4 regions of the Janthinobacterium sp. CG_23.3 genome follow, and region 1 is predicted to be linked to each of the others. Evidence: predicted binding sites of a transcription regulator. Region 1 holds the regulator's gene; each other region holds the start of a gene.
What was found. Region 1 encodes FNR, which switches genes on or off when oxygen is low (the NO sensors DNR and NnrR bind a similar motif). Its sites were predicted from a motif close to TTGATNNNNATCAA; they were not measured.

Region 1 (4,523 bases):
TTCCTGACCTACTGCGCGCAATGCCACGGCTCGGACGCGCGCGGCAACAAGGGCTTTCCGAACCTGACCGACAAGGATTGGTTGTACGGCGGCACGCCGGAGATCATCAAGACCACCATCCTGCACGGGCGCAACGGCCAGATGCCGCCGATGGGCGCGGCGCTGGGCAGCGACAAGGACGTGGAAAACGTCGCCCACTACGTGCTGAGCCTGTCCGGCTCGACCGCCGACCCGATCAAGGTGGTGTTCGGCAAAAACAAGTTCGGCGCCTGCATGGCCTGCCACAACGCCGGCGGCACCGGCAACCAGGCGCTGGGCGCGCCCAACCTGAGCGACAAGATCTGGCTGTACGGCGGCAGCGCCGACACCGTCATGGAAACCATCCGCAAGGGCCGCAGCAACGCCATGCCGGCGTTCGACGACTTCCTCGGCGAGGCCAAGGTACATGTGCTGGCATCGTACGTGTGGAGCCTGTCGAACCCGCAACCTTGATAGGCGAGCAGCCATGAGCGATCCCGCCCCCCAAGTGATCAAGATGTACGCGGCCCGCGAGGAGATTTATCCGCGCGAGGCGAAGGGCCGCTATGCCAGCCTGCGCTGGGTCTGCGTCTGGCTGACCCAGCTGATGTTCTACGGCTTGCCGTGGCTCAGCTGGAACGGCCGCCAGGCCCTGCTGTTCGACCTCGGCACGCGCAAGTTCTATATCCTCGGCGTGGTGCTGTGGCCGCAGGACTTCATCTACCTGGCGGCGCTGCTGATCATCTGCGCCTACCTGCTGTTCCTGGTGACGGCGATCGCCGGGCGGGTCTGGTGCGGCTTCGCCTGCCCGCAAACGGTGTACACCGAAATCTTCCTGTGGATCGAGCGCCGCATCGAGGGCACGCGCAGCGCCCGCATGCTGCTCGACAAGCAGGGGCCGTCGCTGCGCAAGGCGGCCAAGAAAACCGCCAAGCACCTGGCCTGGGGCGCGGTGGCGCTGTGGACCGGCTTCACCTTCGTCGGCTATTTCACGCCCATCCACACGCTGGCGCACGAGGTGGCCACGCTCAGCTTCGGGCCGTGGGAATGGTTCTGGGTGCTGTTCTACGCGCTGGCCACCTACGGCAACGCCGGCTGGCTGCGCGAGCAGGTCTGCAAATACATGTGCCCGTACGCCCGCTTCCAGAGCGCGATGTTCGACCAGGACACGCTGATCATCACCTACGACGTCAAGCGCGGCGAGCCGCGCGGCGCGCTCAACAAGAAGGCCACGCCGGCCGTCGCCGCCAAGACGGGCGACTGTATCGACTGCACCCTGTGCGTGCAGGTGTGCCCGACCGGCATCGACATCCGCCAGGGCCTGCAGTACGAATGCATCGGCTGCGCCGCCTGCGTCGACGCCTGCAACACGGTGATGGACAAGATCGACCGCCCGCGCGGCCTGATCCGCTACAGCACCGACCACGCGCTGGCCAACAATTTCAGCGTCGAGCAGATCCGCCAGCGCGCGCTGCGCCCGCGCGTGCTGATCTACACGGCGATCCTGGCCGTCATCACCGCCGCCGTGGTCGGCTCGCTGGCGCTGCGCACGCCGCTCAAGCTGGACGTGATCCGCGACCGCGGCGCGATGGGGCGCGAAGTCGAGGACGGCATGGTCGAAAACGTCTACCGCCTGCAGATCATGAACACCGCGGAGACGCCGCACCGCTACAAGGTGAAGGTGTCGGGCCTGCCGAGCCTGGCGCTGGTCACGCCCGACGAGGTCAGCGTCGGCGCCACCGAAACGCTGGCGCTGCCGGTGCGCCTGCGCGCCGCCCACGGCGCCGGGGCCAAGGGTTCCAACCAGATCGCCATCGAGTTGACGGCGCTCGACGACCCAAGCCTGCACGTGATGGAAAAAGCGGTGTTCTTTGTGCCGCGCTAAGCAATAAAGGAGAAACCATGTCGAACGTATTGCCATTGCGCCCCCTGGCGCCGGCCGAACGCCCCTGGTACACGCACCGCTGGCCGTGGTTGCTGATGCTCGGCCCCTTCATCGTCATAGTGGCCGGCAGCTACACCGGCTACCTGGCGTTTTCGCGCCAGGACGCGCTGGTGGTGGGCGACTACTACAAGAAGGGCAAGGCGATCAACCAGGACTTGCGGCGCGACCGCGCGGCCAGCGCGCTGGGGCTGACGGCGGCGCTGCGCTACGACGCCGCCAACGCCGTGCTGGTGGGCAAGATCGACAGCCACGGCCTGCCCTACAGCGCGCCGCTGCTGCTGCACCTGGCCCATGCGACGCAACCGGAGAAGGACATCAAACTGGCGGTCCAGCCCGACGCGCAAGGCAACTTCAGCGCGCCGCTGGCGCTGTTCGAGCGCAGCCGCTGGCAAGTGCTGGCGGAAAACGCCCGGCGCGACTGGCGCCTGGATGGCAGTTGGACCTGGCCGACGCAGCGCGCCGTGGCGCTGCGCAGCGATTGATGGGATTGCCGCAGGTCGGTTAGCCCAGCTCCGTTACACGGCGTGGGCCAGCCGACCGGCGTCGCCGGCGGCTTAGGCGCAAGCCTCCGGCGTACCGGCGGTAATCGCCTTCAGCATGGCCGGATTAAGGATTTCAATTTCGCGGTTGCTGACGCGCAGCCAGCCTTCCTTCTTAAACTTCGACAACAGCCGGCTGATGCTCTCGATGGTCAGCCCCAGGTAGTTGCCGATTTCCTCGCGCGACATGCGCAGCTGGAACGTGACGCTCGAATAGCCGCGCGCCTCGTAGCGCGAGCCCAGGTTGACGATGAAGGCGGCGAAGCGCTGGGTCGCCTGCATATTACCCAGCAACAGCATGACGCTTTGCTCGCGCGTGATCTCCTGGCTCATCATGCGGTGGAAATGGCGCAGCAGCGTCGGCATCTCGCCGAGCAGCTGTTCAAGGCTGGAAAACGGGATTTCGCACACCTCGCTGTCTTCCAGCGCCACCGCGTTGCAATGGTGGCGGTCGGCGCTGATCGCGTCCATGCCGAGCAGCTCGCCGGCCATCTGGAAGCCGGTGATCTGCTCCTCGCCGCCGGCGTTGATCTGGTAGGTCTTGAAATGGCCGAGGCGGATCGCGTACAGGTTGACGAACGGGTCGCCGATGCGGAACAGCGTGGCGCCGCGCGGCACCTTGCGGCGCCGGCCGATGATCTGGTCGAGCCGGTCCATATCGCCCATGTCCAGGCCCATCGGCAGGCACAACTGGTGCATGCTGCAGGTGGAGCAGCGCGCGCGCAACACCTCCACGGGAACGCGGGGCAGGGTCAGGGCGGGCAGTTCTGTGAGCATAGCGGGATATACCTATTCGGAGGCTGTCATGGAGTTTATCGCATCCCGACGTTACCAAGTGGCAATAGCCCACTAAACGACCCGGGGTTGGTCGATTTAATTATATGGCAACTACGCCGGGGCGGCCGCTCCCGACGCCAGGCGCCCGCCTCAGCCCACCAGATACTCGCGCGCCAGCAGCCGGGCGCAGTGCAGCCGGCTCTTGGCGGCGGCCGCCGTCAGGCCGAGCAGGGCGGCGATTTCGGCGATGCTCAGCTCGGCGAAATCGCGCAACAGGATCATGTGCAGATAATCGGCCGGCAGCGATTCGAGCGCGTTCACCAGGTCCAGCCGCAGGCCGGCCGTGTCCTGCGCGGCCAGCCAGCGTTCGGCGCGCTCGTCGTCGTAGGGAGCGTGGCGCAGCGCCAGACGGGCCAGCTTGCGGCACTCGTGCCGCACCACCTTGAACAACCAGCCGGAGAACGCCGCCAGCAGGCGCACCGAGCCGAGCCGGCGCGACAGCACCAACAAGGCCTCCTGGACGGCGTCGTCGACGTCGCTGAGCAGGCAGGAGCGCCGGGCGTAGCGGCGGATGTCGGGCTGGCACAGCCGCAGCAACTGCGCCAGCGCGGCGGGATCGCCGCCGTGGGCGGCGTCCAGCACCGGTCGGTGTTGCTCAGCGAGCGTCATCGGCGCGGCCGGCGCGGTCCAGGCGGCGCCCGAGCAGCGCGCACATCGGACAGAAACCGAACAGCCCGGAGGCGACGAGGCCGGCGCCGCCGAGCGCGAGGCCGACGCCGGCCGCGCCGCCAAGCGCGAGCACGCCGAAGGCGATCGCCAGCAGGCCGGCGACGGCGCGCAAGAGCCGCTCCCAACCCGGTACATTTTTCATATAGAACATATTTTTCCCTTTCGACGGTGGCGAGGACATCCCTCGGCTACTAAGAGGCGGGCCGCGGCGGTTTCGATTCGCCGAAAGAAAAATATACTGGCGCCGCGCCATTCTACCCGCTGGCGCGGCGCCCGGCATCGCGAGCCGCGGGCCGATCCGCGGCAGCGCCTTCGGCGAGGCGGTCGGCCGGCGGCGGTGGCGCCGGTGATCCTGGCGGCCGCCGCGCGGCAGGGTAGTGCTTGCTAAGTATCCTTATTGATAGCACAATTCCCGGGCGGCCTGAATGCCCGCGCGGGCGTCCATAAAGGAAAGCAATGAAGCCACTCGGGATCAAAGCGAAAGTCGCCCTGGCAACGAGCCTGACGTCGATTCT
Region 2 (4,523 bases), on a different contig from region 1:
GTTGGCCGAGCGCGACCTGGCCGCGTGCGAGCTGTACGCGGGACTGCGGCTGGCGCTGCACGTCCGCCTGGACGCGGCGGACGCCGCCGCCCTCGACCGCGCCATGGACAGCCTCGACTTCCAGGACGCGGCAAAGCGCGTCAGCGGCATTTCCGGGTGAATGGGCATTGGTAGGCCGGGGTAGCGCAACGCGTAACCCGACTGGCGCCGGCGGCGGCCCGGCGCCGGATGAGGCGTTGCGCCGATCCGACCTGCGGAAATACGCGACTAGCCGTTGCGGCGCAGCGTAAAGCGGGCGAACCGCGCGCCGATGCGCGCCAGCGCGGCCTGGCTCGGATAGCCCGCCGTCGCCACCGCGTTCAAGGCGCCGTCGCCGCAGCCCTGCGGCCGGAAAATCTGCAAGGCGTAATTGTCGACGCCCATGCCGGCCAGGGTATCGGCCAGCTCCAGCACCTCCGCCTCGGCCAGCAAGCTTGGATGAATCGTCGTGCGGCACTCGTACTCGACGCCACTGGCGATGATTGCCTCGGCGCAGGCGCGCGCCTGCGCGCCGCTGTCGGCCACGCCGGTAATGCGGGCATAGCGGTCAAACGGCGCCTTGATATCAAAGCCCACCCAATCGACCAGCGGCAGCACCGCCGCCAACCGTTTTGGGTAAACGCAGGCCGTGTGCAAGCCAATCTTGAACCCCAGCGCCTTCACCTCGGCGATAGCGTCGGGCAGCGCCGGGTCCATGGTCGGCTCGCCGCCGCTGAACACCACGGCGTCGACCAGGCCGACGCGGCGCGCCAGCTTGGCCAGCAGCGCCGGCCAATGCAGCGCGCCCCGCGGCGGGCGCGCCTGCAAATGCGGGTTGTGGCAATAAGCGCAGCGCCACGGGCACCCCTGCACGAAGACCACCGCGGCCAACTGGCCGGGATAGTCCGTTGCGGTGAACGCGGTCACGCCGCCCACCTTCAGCAAGCGCGCGCCCATGCTAGCTGATCATGCCCGAACATTGCTCATCGAAGTAGGTGCGCTCGTGGAACTCGCCCTTCTTGCCGATGTTGAACGACGACAGCGGCCGGTGATACCCCATGACGCGGGTCCAGATTTCGCACGGCTGGCGCTCGGAATCGGCCAGGGTGGTGCTTTGCGGCGCGATAAAAACGGGATGGCTCGGGTTGTTCATGCTGTTTCCTTCTTGGTGGTTAAGGTTGGCGACGCGCCTTCGCGCCGCTTGCGGGCGATGATTTTCTCATCGCATTTCGGACAAAACTCGTGCTTGCCGCCCAGGTAGCCGTGGCGCGGGCAAATCGAAAACGTCGGCGTCACCGTGATGTAGGGCAGGCGGAAGCGGCTCAGCGCGCGCTTGACCAGCGTGCGGCAGGCGTCGGCGCTCGACAGCGGCTCCGTCATGTATAAATGCAGCACGGTGCCGCCGGTGTACTTGCGCTGCAAATCGTCTTGGCGCTCCAGCGCCTCGAACGGGTCGTCGGTGAAGCCGACCGGCAACTGCGACGAGTTGGTGTAGTACGGCATGTCTTTGGTCCCCGCCTGCAGGATGCCCGGGTAGCGCTTGCGGTCCTCCTTGGCGAAACGGTAGGTGGTGCCCTCGGCCGGCGTCGCCTCCAGGTTGTACATGTGGCCGGTTTCATCCTGGAACGCCAGCATGCGCGCGCGCACATGGTCGAGCAGGCGGATCGCCAGCGCGTGGCCGAACTCGCTGGTGATGTCGTGCGCGTCGTCGGTGAAGTTGCGCACCATCTCGTTGACGCCGTTCACGCCCAAGGTCGAAAAATGGTTGCGCAGCGTGCCGAGGTAGCGCTTGGTGTAGGGGAACAGGCCGTCGTCCATGTGGCGCTGGATCACCTTGCGCTTGATCTCCAGGCTGGTCTTGCCTAGGTCCAGCAGCACGTCCAGGCGTGCCAGCAGCGCCGCCTCGTCGCCCTGGCACAGGTGGCCCAGGCGGGCGCAGTTGATCGTCACCACGCCGAGCGAGCCGGTTTGCTCGGCCGAGCCGAACAGGCCGTTGCCGCGCTTGAGCAATTCGCGCAGGTCCAGTTGCAGGCGGCAGCACATCGAGCGGATCATGTTCGGCTTCAACTCCGAGTTGATGAAGTTTTGGAAGTAGGGCAGGCCGTAGCGCGCCGTCATCTCGAACAGCAGGTCGGCGTTGGCGCTGTGCCAGTCGAAATCCTCGGTGATGTTGTAGGTCGGAATGGGGAAGGTGAACACGCGGCCCTTGGCGTCGCCGGCCATCATGATCTCGATATAGGCGCGGTTGATCATGTCCATCTCGGGGCGCAGGTCGCCGTAGGTGAACGGCATCTCGACGCCGCCGATCAGCGGCACCTGCTCGCGCAAATCCTCCGGGCAGACCCAGTCGAAGGTCAGGTTGGTGAACGGCGTCTGCGTGCCCCAGCGCGACGGCACGTTGAGGTTGTAGATCAGTTCCTGGATGTACTGCTTGACGTCGGCGTAGCACAGATTGTCCTTGCGGATATAAGGCGCCATGTAGGTGTCGAAGGAACTGAAGGCCTGCGCGCCGGCCCACTCGTTTTGCAGCGTGCCGAGGAAATTGACGATCTGCCCGATGGCGCTCGACATGTGCTTCGGCGGGCTCGATTCGATCTTACCGGGCACGCCGTTCAAACCCTCGTGCAGCAAGGTGCGCAGCGACCAGCCGGCGCAATAGCCCGACAGCATGTCGAGGTCGTGGATGTGCAGGTCGGCGTTGCGGTGGGCGGCGCCGACTTCCGGCGGATAGACGTGGTTCAGCCAGTAATTGGCGATGACCTTGCCCGAGACGTTGAGGATCAGGCCGCCCAGCGAATAACCCTGGTTGGCGTTGGCGTTGACGCGCCAGTCGAGCTGGTTCAGGTATTCGTTCATCGACGATTCGACGTCGATCTGGCTCTGGCGCTCGCGCCGCAGCGCGTGGTGCTGCTCGCGGTAGAGGATGAAGGCGCGCAGCGTCTGGCGGTAGCCGGCGTCGTACAGCACGGCCTCGACCGCGTCCTGGATCTGCTCGATCTGCGCGGTGTCGCGGCCGTGGCCGGCGACCTGCTGCAGCAGCACGCTGGCGCCCAGGCAAACCGCTTCGTGGATGTCGTACTCGCCGCTGGCCAGGCCGGCGCGCAGCAGCGCCGACTCGATTTTGCCGGCGTCGAAAGGCTGCAAGCTGCCGTCGCGCTTGATGATGCTGCTGAGGGTGGAAATTGCTGCTGTGGCTGACATTGTGGCTCCGTATGAACACAAGATGTGGTGTTGAGGTGGAGAATAGCCACTAGATGTAGTGTCGTCAACGGAAGCGCGGCTTGTTTTTAAAATCCTTGACTTGGGTTAATTTGAGGGGAGGGTGACGATAGATTGTAGTGGAACGTCGAACTGATCTCAGTAGATTGTGTCACCATCATTACATCCCTTCAAGGTCAGCTCTCATGGATGACAATAAATACTTTGACGTGCATCAAAGTATTTATGATAGAACTTACAGATGAAAAATAGTGGCGTCGCTTGAAAGAATAAGACATTTTACTTGGGAAACTACACTATAATCTTACGAATTGGCTCTATAGAAGGTAAACATGCTAACCAAATTAGAAGCCCATGGCTTTAAGAATCTCCTTAATTTCTCAGTTTCATTTGGTGCCTTTAACTGCATTGCAGGTCTGAATGGAGTGGGGAAGTCAAATATTTTTGATGCTATAAAATTTTTGTCGCTGCTTAGTGATAAATCTATTGTAGAGGCCGCTTTAGCCGTGCGCGATTCCGTATCTTCTGAGCCGTTGGATATTTTTTGGGCCAATGGCAGTTATAGGGCAGAACACATGAAACTCGCGGTTGAGATGATCGTGCCATTAGATATTATTGATGATTTTGGTCGAAAATCGCAGGCTACCTCTACCTTTCTGCGTTATGAAGTGGAACTCAAGCGTGATCCGGAGGAAGAGGCCTCTGGTTCTATGGGACTTTATCTTGTCCGCCAGACCCTTACTCATATAAAAAAAGGTGATGCGGTAAATTATTTGCATTTCCCACTTAGTGCGGCATTGTTTCGCGATCAAGCGGTGGTAAATAAACGAAAGGGTGCAGGTTTTATTTCTACACAAGTGCTAGATGATGGTGTTATAGAAATTCACATGCATCAAGATGGCGGTAGCAGCGGCCAACCTCAAAAAATCCCTGCTCGCAATATCCCTAAGACTGTAATCGCCAATACAAATAGCGCTGTTTGGCCAACCATTTTAGCTGCACGACGGGAGATGCAGTCGTGGCGTTTTCTTTCTCTTGAACCTAGCGCCATGCGCCGATCAAATCGAATGCATGAAGATGGTAGCGTCGGCTCAGATGGAGGTAGATTAGCCGCAGCTCTTCACAAGTTATATCGCCGCGACGAAAATGTCTACTCACGGGTGGCGAGTCGACTATCAGAAATTGTGCCGACTTCCGATGTTCGAGTTGATGTTGATCAAGTTCGGCAGTTGTTAACTGTAGAAGTCAAAGAACGTTCCGGTGCTTTTTTACCAGCCCGCGCACTT
Region 3 (4,523 bases), on a different contig from region 1:
CGCCGCCGCCTCGCGGGCGGGCGCGGGCGGGCCGAATAATTTGCCTACTTTAAAGGCACAATGTCGGTATTATTCCTGTTAGTATGAAATTAGTACCTTGCCACCGGCCCATGCCGAAGTGGACCATGGCCGCCGCCGCAACGCCGCCGCCAGAGGAGCGCTAACGAGTATTGATAGGAGGACGCGTCAATGACACAAGCATGGGTGGTTCTCACCAGGGTGGACGGGCGCGACGTGGCGGCGCCGTCGGCGGCGCAACTGGCCGAGGCGCTGGGCGAGGTGTACCGCGCGCCGTCCGGCGCGGAAGGCGCCGGCGCGGCCGTGCTGCGTTTCGGCTACGACGACGGCTTGATGTACGAGGTCGAAGTGAGCGGCGGCGGCGACGTCAAATTCGAGGAATGGTCGGACCGCGATTGCGAGATCGCCCTGGCCAGCCCGAGGCGGATGGCGGCGCTGAGCCAGCCGGACGCGCTGCAGTTGTGGACGTGGCTGGCGCAACGCCAGGTCGCCAAGATCCGTAGCCAGCCGTGGCATTCGGACGGCTAGCGGCCGCGCCGCCCCCCTTGCCGTTATTTGCGCGGGCCGGCAACGCTGAACATCCACCCGAGGCAACCAGCCGGGGCCAAACCTTCAGGTTAACCCCGGGGCTACGCCCTTGGTGTGTATCGTTGCCACGCCGAAGCCGCCTACCTGAATGCCCGACTGTCCGCCTAATGCGCCATCAGCACCGGAATCGTCATGCTTTCGAGCACCGTGCGGGTGACGCCGCCGAGAATGGTTTCGCGAAAGCGCGAGTGGCCGTAGGCGCCCATCACCAGCAGGTCGGCCGCCACGTCGGCCGCGTGCGAGAGCAGGGTGTCGCCGACGGCGCCGGGGCGGCGGCGGCCGCGGCCGCCTTGGCGCGGCGACTGGCGCAGCGCGATGTTACCGATCACGCCGTGGCGGCGCAGGTAGAGCGCGATCTCGGCGCCCGGGTCGGCGCCGTGCTCGGCGGCGTTTTGCTCGGCGTCGAGCACGACAATGTGTACTTCGGCCGCCTGTTTCAGCAGCGGCAGCGCGGCGCTGACGGCGCGGCTGGCCTCCTTGCTGGCGTTCCAGGAAATGAGCGCGCGGCGCGGCGCCGCCGCCGCCGCGCCGGCGTACGGCACGATCAGCACGGGCCGGCCGGAATGGATCACGACATAGGCGGGAAAGTCGCTCATGACGGCGCTCGACGGTTGCGCCGGGTTCAACTGGCCAATGACGACCAGGTCGGCGTAGCGCGCCAGCAGGCTGACGCCGCCGCCGGCCTCGTCGTCGACGACGCTCTGTTCGAACCCGTCCAGGCCCAGCGCCGCCATGCGCTGCTCGAAGCCGGTCAGGGCGTGGCCGGCGCGCTCGCGCAAAAAGCTCAGGTGCAGCGCCAGGTTCGGGTCGTCGTCGATGTTGGTGACGTTCTGGTAAAGGAAGCGCGAGACGCCGGTGAGTGCCACGCCGACCAGGTGGCCGCCCTGGCTGCGCGCGATGGCGGCGGCAAGGTCGATGCGCGCGCCGGCGGAGGCGCCGTCGTCGATATGCACGAGTACGGTTTTATAGGACATGGCGTGGTCCTTACAGTGCGGATCCTTCCATGGTACCGGAAAACGCGCGCGCGCGCCCTGTCGCCGCTCAGCCGGGAGCAAGCTGGGCGTTTGATCCAACGCAATATCGAGTGCAGGCGCACCTCATAGACTAGGTTTTTAATTGTAAAAACAATAATCAGCGACGAGGAGTAGACATGGACGATAAAAAAGTGGCCCTGGTAACGGGCGGTATGGGCGGCCTGGGCACGGCGATTTGCCGCCGCCTGCACAAGGCCGGTTACACGGTGGCGGCGACGTATTCACCCGGCAACGACCAGGCCCAGCACTGGATCGAGGCGGAAAAGGACGAGGGCTTCCGCTTCACCGGCTACAAGGTCGACGTGGCCGACTACGCCGACTGCGAATGGATGATGCAAAAGCTGCTGGCGGAGATGGGGCGCATCGACATATTGGTGAACAACGCCGGCATCACGCGCGACCAGAGCATGCGCAATATGAAACCGGAGGATTGGAGCACGGTGCTGCGCACCAACCTCGACAGCGTGTTCAACATGAGCAAGCAGGCGCTGGAGCCGATGCTGGCGCAAAAATGGGGCCGCATCATCAATATTTCGTCCGTCAACGGCCAGAAGGGCGCCTTCGGCCAGAGCAACTACGCCGCCGCCAAGGCCGGCATGCACGGTTTCACCAAGGCGCTGGCGCTGGAAGTGGCGCGCCACGGCATTACCGTCAACACCGTCTCGCCCGGCTATTTGCGCACGCGCATGGTGACGAAGGTGCCGGGCGAAATCATGGCGACCAAGATCCTGCCGCAAATTCCGGTCGGGCGCCTGGGCGAACCCGACGAGGTGGCCGCGCTGGTGGCCTACCTGACGTCGGAGGAGGCCGGTTTCGTGACGGGCGCCAATATCGCGATCAACGGCGGCCAGCACATGAGCTGAGCGGGCCGGCAAGGGGCAGTGGAGGAGACAACACCGCCGAGGCGGCGCATAGACGCAGGTCCGGCGAGTGGTAGCAAGCGGCGCGTGCCGTGGCGGTAAAGACGGGTAGTCCATGCGCCAGTGGTGAATCAGTAATGAATCACTGGTAAAAAAGCAGTAAAGCGCAGCGGTAAAGCACAGCGGTAAAGCATCGTAGTAAAGAGCGCGTGTAGTGGCGGGGCCCGCAGCGTAAGCGTCGATCAGGCGCCTTATCTGCGGGCCTTTTCCATATTCGTCTGGCAGGCGATGCAAAAGCGCGCCTCCGGGCGGGCGTCGAGGCGCGAGACGCCGATGGCTTCGCCGCAGCTTTCGCAGATGCCGTAGCTGTCGTCTTTAAATTTGGCGAGCGCATGCTTGACGGTGCGCAGTTGCGCGGCGTTGTGCTCGGCCGCTTCGTTGACCAGCTCGTTCAAGGTGCGCAGGCTGGCGTTGTCGGCCGGCGAGGCCTCGATTTCGCTGGAGGCGCCCGCGCGCAGGCCGGCCGCGACGGCGTCGTCGGCAAGCTGGCTGAGCAGCGAAACCTTGCGCCGTTCCAGCAAGCTTTGCAGCCGCGAAATTTGTGCCTGGTCCAGTCCGTTCATTGCCGCTCCGCCCGGGGTGTGCCTACCCAGCCATGGTAGCCCATCGTCCGGCGTCCGGCTTGAGGTACTTGAGGCGTTTCGATTGACTCAGCTCAACGGGGCCGCGCGCGTCTGTGCAGCGGCGTAAATGCAGGGCCAGAAGGTCTGGCCCCGGCTCTTTGCCTTTGGTGTAAATTTCAGCGTTCGCGTCCCTCTGACGCCATCCCCGACGCCGCGCGGCGGCGTCAGCCCGGGCCGGCTTTGTCCTTTTTCAAACCGGCGAAATGCTCGTGCATGTGCCCCAGCGCCTTGGCGACGCGGTCGGGTTTGCCGGCGATGACGGCGCCGGCCAGGGTCAGCAGGTCGCTGCCAATGGCGATCAAGTCTTTCAGGTTGTTGATCCGGGCGATTTTTTGTTTGGCCGTGTCGGTTAGCTCCATCAGGCTGTGCTGCGACGTGTCCAAGCCCTGTAGCGCGTAGCCGCCGGCGTCGATGTAGAGTTCGTTGGCGCGCTGGCGCAGGCTGACCTCGGCGTCGAACATGGTTTGCGCCTCGGCCTGGCTGAGCACCAGCTCCAGGCCGGGCGGGGCGGCGCCCCCCAGCGGGCGCTTGCGGATCGCCCGCATCACGCGCGTGTGCAGCGCGTCGGCCGCGTCAGACAAGCTGTCGGCCAACTGCTCGACCTGGCTGGCGCTGGCCAGCGCCGGGTCTTTCCGGTCTTGGTAATCCATGCGGGTTTCTCCTTGCTGGCTCTTCAGTGCTGGCTGGCGTCGGGCGCGGCGCGGCTGGCGCGCACGTCGGCGCCGGGCGCCGCTGGCGTCGGTTCTGGCGGCTGCCCCAGTTGCGCGGCCAGTGCGCGCTGGCCCTGGATAAGCGCGGCCAGGTTGTGCTCGGCCACGCGGTGGCGCCGCTCGACCAGGCTGTATTCGGCCGCCTTGTTTTGCTGGTGCGCCCTGGCCAGCGTGGCCAGCAGACGGTCGCGCGGCGCGTCGGCGAAGGCGATTTCAATGTCGAACAGGCCGAGCACGATGCGCTTTTCGTTGGCGCCGGTTTTGTCGTAGTAGCGCAGCAGCGCCGCCATTGCGTCGAGCAGACTGCGCAAGGGCGCGTCGCCGTCATTGACCATGGCGCGCACGGCGCGGTCCTGGTAGGGCGCGCTGAGCGTGTTCGCGACCAGCGTGGTCAGGCTGGTGTAGGCGGCGACGTGGCGCTCGTCGATGCCGCTGTCGGGCCAGGACTGGATGGCGGCGCCGGCTTGCGCGGCCGGCGCGGGGTGGCGCTTTTGCTCGGCGCCGGCCAGCGTGCCCAGCGTGTGCAGGTAGCGCACCACCGCTTGCTGGATGCGTACGATGTCGTCGTAGGCGGCGCGGCGGCGGACGTCGAGTTCGCGTTCGCGCGCGTCGGCCTGCCGCGACAGATAC
Region 4 (4,523 bases), on a different contig from region 1:
TGCGGCCCGGCGACGAAGGGCGCGCCGCCCTTCAGGCGCTGCACCGCGCCCATGTCGTTCGCCTCGACGGCGAAGCGGCCGTTCTCGGCGATCTTGCGCATCGCCGTCAGTTCGCTGCCGGACTCGATCAGCGCCTGCGTCGACAGCACCACCTCCTTGCCGGCGCCGGCCAGCAACTCGGCCACGTCGAGCCAGTCGGCTTGGCGCAGCTCGCGCCGGCGCGAACACACCGTCTCGCCGAGGTAGACGATATCGACCGCGCTGTCGGCGACCATGTGGTAAAACTCGAACACGGCGGCGCGCGGCCAGTAGTACAGGATCGGTCCCAATGCCAGTTTCAACATGCTTTTTCCATTGTTTAGATTATTTCCACGAGCGGTGGTAGGCGCCCAGCGTGTGCTGCTGCCCCTCCGCCACCTTGTCGAGCGCAGCCATCCAGGCCGGCTTGACCGAATAGCGCTGGGCGTTGCCGGCGTAGCAGTCGAGCGCCTCGCGCCACACCCGCGTCACCTGCGCCACATAGGCCGGGCTGCGCTGGCGCCCCTCGATCTTGACGGCGCGCACGCCCATGCCGACCAGCGCGGGAAGCAGCTCCAGCGTGTTCAGGCTGGTGGGCTCTTCCAGGGCGTAATAATTTTCGCCGGCGACGTCGAAACGCCCCTTGCACAGCGTCGGATAACTGGCGTTCTCGGCGTCGGCGTAGCGGTCGATCAGCACGCCGTTCAGGCGCGACTCCAGGCCCTTCGGCGTCGGCACCCAGCGCACCGACCTGGCCGGCGAGCAGACCCCGTGCGTGTTGGGCGCCTCGCCGGTGGCGTACGAGGACAGCGCGCAGCGGCCCTCGACCATCACGCACAGGCTGCCGAAGCCGAACACCTCGATGTCCACCGGGGTGTTCTTGGCGACCTGCTCGACCTGGGTCAGCGACAGCACCCGCGGCAGCACCGCGCGGGCGATGCCGAAATGCTCGTGGTAGAAATTGATGGCCTCGTAATTGGTGGCCGAACCCTGCACCGACAGGTGCAGCCGCAATTGCGGGTGGTGGCGCAGCGCGTAGGCCATCAAGCCCGGGTCGGCCAGGATCACCGCGTCGATGCCGGCGTCGGCGGCGCGGTCGATGGCGCCGCGCCACAGCGTCCAGTTGGACGGCTGCGGATAGGTGTTCAGCGCCAGCAGCACCTTGCATCCGCGCTGGTGGGCGTAGCCGACGCCCTCGTCGATGGCCTTGTCGTCGAAATTGAGGCCGGCGAAGTTGCGCGCGTTGGTGGCGTCGCGGAAGCCGAGGTAGACGCAGTCGGCGCCGTTGTCGACGGCCGCCTTCAGGGCCGGCAGGCTGCCGGCCGGGCAAACCAGTTCCAGCGGCGCGCGCGCCGCTGCGGGGGTGGGATCGTCAATCATAAGCCTTTTCCTGTTCGTGAACGCCGCGCGCCGCCGCCGTCCATCAATCCGGCGACGTGAAGCGCGCGCTGCGGTATTGCGCTGCGGCGAACTATAGGCCCGGCAAATATAAAAGTCCTTAACCTGGGTCAAGGATTAAAACCTTGTCCGGGATGCACAATGGCGCTTTGCACAGAACGGGACAGCCATGCGGGACATTTCCCTCGACGTCTGCGCGCTGGCGCCGCCCGAACCGATGCAGCGCGTGCTCGAGGCGCTGGGCGCGATGGCGCCGCGGCGGCGCCTGGCCGTGCTGATCGAACGCGAGCCGCTGCCGCTGTACCGCATCCTGGACCGGCGCGGCTACCGCCACTGCATCACGCGCCGGCCCGACCTGCGCTACGACCTGCTGATCTGGCGCGCCGCCTGATGCAACGCCGCCTCGCGCTCGAACGCAGCGCGCCGCTGTGGCTGTCGATGCGCTTTTTCGCCAGCGCGCCGCTGTTCGCGCTGCTGGCCGGCGCCCTGCTGCTGTGGCAGGGGCCGCCGCTGCTGGCCTCGCGCTGGTCGCCGGCGGCGCTGGCGGCGACCCACCTGTTCACGCTGGGCGTGCTGACCATGGTCATGAGTGGCGCGCTGCTGCAACTGCTGCCGGTGGTGGCCGGCGTCGACATTCCGCGCGTCGGCCTGGCCGCGCCCGCCATCCACGCCCTGTTAAGTGCCGGCACGCTGCTGCTGGCCGGCGCTTTTTGCTGGCCGCGCCCGCTGCTATTCCAACTCGCGCTGGCGCCGCTGGCGCTGGCGCTGGCCTGGCTGCTGGGCGCCTGCGCCCTTGGCCTGTGGCGCGCACGCGCGGACCCCGCCGCCGCCGCCCGCGCCGGCGCGGCGCAGCCCATGCTGGACGGCGTGCGCATCGCCCTCGGCGCCCTCGGCGTTACCGCGGCGCTGGGCGCCGGCATGGCCGCCGCCCTGGCCTGGGCGCTGCCGCTGCCGCTGGCGCGCCTGGCCGACCTGCACGCCCTGTGGGGCCTGGCGGGCTGGATCGGCGTGCTGGTGATCGCCATCGCCCACCAAGTAATTCCGATGTTCCAGGTCACGCCGCTGTACCCGGCCGGCCTGACGCGCGCCTTGAACCGCGCGGTGCTGGGGCTGACGCTGGCCGCCAGCGCCGCGCAACTGGCCGGGCACTGGAGCGCGGCGCCGCTGCACGCGCTGCTGCTGGGCGCCTTCGGCGTCTTCGCCGTGGCCACGCTCGACCTGCTCAGACGGCGCAAGCGCCCGGCCGACGCCACCACCCTGTTCTGGCGCCTGGCCATGGCCAGCCTGCTGGCCTGCGCGGCGCTGTGCTTGGCGCCGCCACCGGCCGGCGCCAGCGCACTGTTGCCCGGCCTGCTGTTCCTGCTCGGCTTCGCCTACTCGGCGGTGCTCGGCATGCTCTACAAAATCGTCCCCTTCCTGCTGTGGCAGCACTGGCAGGAAAACGCGGACGACAAACCAGTGCCGGGCATCCGCCACATCATCACGGAAGAAGCGGCGCGCGGCCAATTCCGCGGCCACCTGGCGGCGCTGGCGCTGCTGGCGGGCGCCGCGCTGTGGCCGACACCGCTGGCGCGCGCGGCCGCCGTGGCGATGCTCGCCTCGACGCTGCACCTCGCCTGGATACTCTGGCGCGCGCTGCGCCTGCGAGCGACGCACTAATCCTACAAAATAGGGTTAGGTCTCGATATGCCGGGTTTGTTGCAGATTCGGCGCCGATCTAAGGCTTGTTGGCCGGCGCCGGCCTGGCCACGCTGATCAAGCGCCAGGCGCCGGGCTACGCGCATATCCGTTCCTGGCGGCGCTACGGCTTGTCGGACGGATCGTCGGCGCTCCAGCCCGACAGGACTTTAACGTCCAGGTGGAAGTACGCCATCGCCGCCAGCCAACCCTTGTCGGTGGCGAGCGTGTCGATGGCCTCGTTGAGCGCCTTCAGCATGGCCGGATTGCCCTTGCCCACCAGAATGTGCCGGGCGAAGCACTGCAGCGGCTTGGCGGCGACGTACAGTTGCTTGGCCAGGGTTTTGTCGGCGCCGAACTGGCTGAAGATGGAATAGGGCACGACGGTGAGGTCGACCCGGCCCAGCGCCACCTTGCGCAGGCCGCTCAACTCGTCCTGGCTGTCCTCGCGCGCCAGCTTGCCCAGACGTACCATGTCGTCGATGTGGACGTAGCGATAACCGCGCACGCCGCCAAAACGCAGCCCCCATAAGGTCGACAGGCCGACGTATTCGACGGGTTCGTCGACCCTTGAAATGACCAGGTTGCAATCGACGAACAGCGGTTTCGACCACAGGAAACGGGTTTTCGCGGCGTCGCCGACGAAGCGCGGGTTGACGAACAACACCACGCCGCCGAACTGGTCGCCTTTGTTGAGTTCGATCGCGTCGAGCCGGATGCGCGGAATGTGGCTCAGGCTAAGCTGCTGGCCCGGTCCGATTTTGTCGTTCAGCCGGTCGACCAGCGACTGCGCCAAGCCCTGCTGCGCATCGACCAGGTAGGGGCCGACCATGTAAGTGTTGTACGCCGTGGTGGCGGACGCGCGGGCGTGGGCGGCGGCGCAGCAGCAGGCGGCCAGCAGGGCGAGCGTCAGCAGCGAAAAGCGGTTCGGCGCCATATGCGATCCGTCAATCGGGGTGAGCTAAAGTGCGGATCATGGGTAGGCGCCTTCCGTCGTTGAGTGTCCTGCAATCAGTATATCAGGGTGTCCGGCCGGCCGGCGTCGCTTTGGCCGCAAGCGTCGCGCCCCTACCCGTACCGGCGCAGCCGCTCGATGTCGAGGATGGTGACGTTGCGCCCGCTGACGGCAATCATGGCGTGCCCGCTCAAGTCGGACAAGATGCGCGAATGAACAGCCGCCGGCTTGCGGCGGCGTGTCGGGTTGCGCGCCCGCGCGACGAGGACCGTAGGTCGGCTTAGCGCGCAGCGCGTAAGCCGACGGCGTCGCCGCGGCCTAGATGGTTTTCGAGTAGCGCTGCGGCGCCGGGCCGGCGCCGCCGGCGCGGCCCAGGTAGTTGTCGAACACCATGCAGATGTTACGGATCAACAGGCGCCCTTTCAAGCTCACGCGCAGCCCGTCCGCGTCCATGTCCAGCAGGCCGTCGGCCGCC

Region 2: ACFDR9_RS07485 (ribonucleoside triphosphate reductase) is a predicted target of FNR. The motif match lies at 3,442-3,455, and genes of this name have one in related genera.
Region 3: ACFDR9_RS16870 (TraR/DksA C4-type zinc finger protein) is a predicted target of FNR. The motif match lies at 3,206-3,219, and genes of this name have one in related genera.
Region 4: ACFDR9_RS06610 (DUF2249 domain-containing protein) is a predicted target of FNR. The motif match lies at 1,517-1,530, and genes of this name have one in related genera.

The regions. Positions count from the first base shown of each region.
Region 1 is NZ_JBJXIB010000018.1:25,637-30,159, reverse strand. It holds gene ccoP (cytochrome-c oxidase, cbb3-type subunit III) at 1-492, shown strand, start outside; gene ccoG (cytochrome c oxidase accessory protein CcoG) at 506-1,903, shown strand; gene ACFDR9_RS07115 (FixH family protein) at 1,921-2,445, shown strand; gene fnr (fumarate/nitrate reduction transcriptional regulator Fnr) at 2,518-3,279, opposite strand; gene ACFDR9_RS07105 (sigma-70 family RNA polymerase sigma factor) at 3,430-3,948, opposite strand; gene ACFDR9_RS07100 (DUF2892 domain-containing protein) at 3,935-4,159, opposite strand; gene ACFDR9_RS07095 (response regulator) at 4,465-4,523, shown strand, end outside.
Region 2 is NZ_JBJXIB010000020.1:1,354-5,876, reverse strand. It holds gene ACFDR9_RS07500 (response regulator) at 1-160, shown strand, start outside; gene ACFDR9_RS07495 (anaerobic ribonucleoside-triphosphate reductase activating protein) at 268-975, opposite strand; gene nrdD (anaerobic ribonucleoside-triphosphate reductase) at 977-1,171, opposite strand; gene ACFDR9_RS07485 (ribonucleoside triphosphate reductase) at 1,168-3,219, opposite strand; gene ACFDR9_RS07480 (AAA family ATPase) at 3,570-4,523, shown strand, end outside.
Region 3 is NZ_JBJXIB010000072.1:1,233-5,755, reverse strand. It holds gene ACFDR9_RS16885 (hypothetical protein) at 190-546, shown strand; gene ACFDR9_RS16880 (universal stress protein) at 711-1,580, opposite strand; gene phbB (acetoacetyl-CoA reductase) at 1,757-2,503, shown strand; gene ACFDR9_RS16870 (TraR/DksA C4-type zinc finger protein) at 2,752-3,123, opposite strand; gene ACFDR9_RS16865 (hypothetical protein) at 3,348-3,833, opposite strand; gene ACFDR9_RS16860 (hypothetical protein) at 3,857-4,523, opposite strand, start outside.
Region 4 is NZ_JBJXIB010000016.1:41,478-46,000, forward strand. It holds gene ACFDR9_RS06600 (U32 family peptidase) at 1-341, opposite strand, end outside; gene ACFDR9_RS06605 (peptidase U32 family protein) at 364-1,398, opposite strand; gene ACFDR9_RS06610 (DUF2249 domain-containing protein) at 1,586-1,807, shown strand; gene ACFDR9_RS06615 (permease) at 1,807-3,075, shown strand; gene ACFDR9_RS06620 (ABC transporter substrate-binding protein) at 3,218-4,030, opposite strand; gene hemN (oxygen-independent coproporphyrinogen III oxidase) at 4,367-4,523, opposite strand, start outside.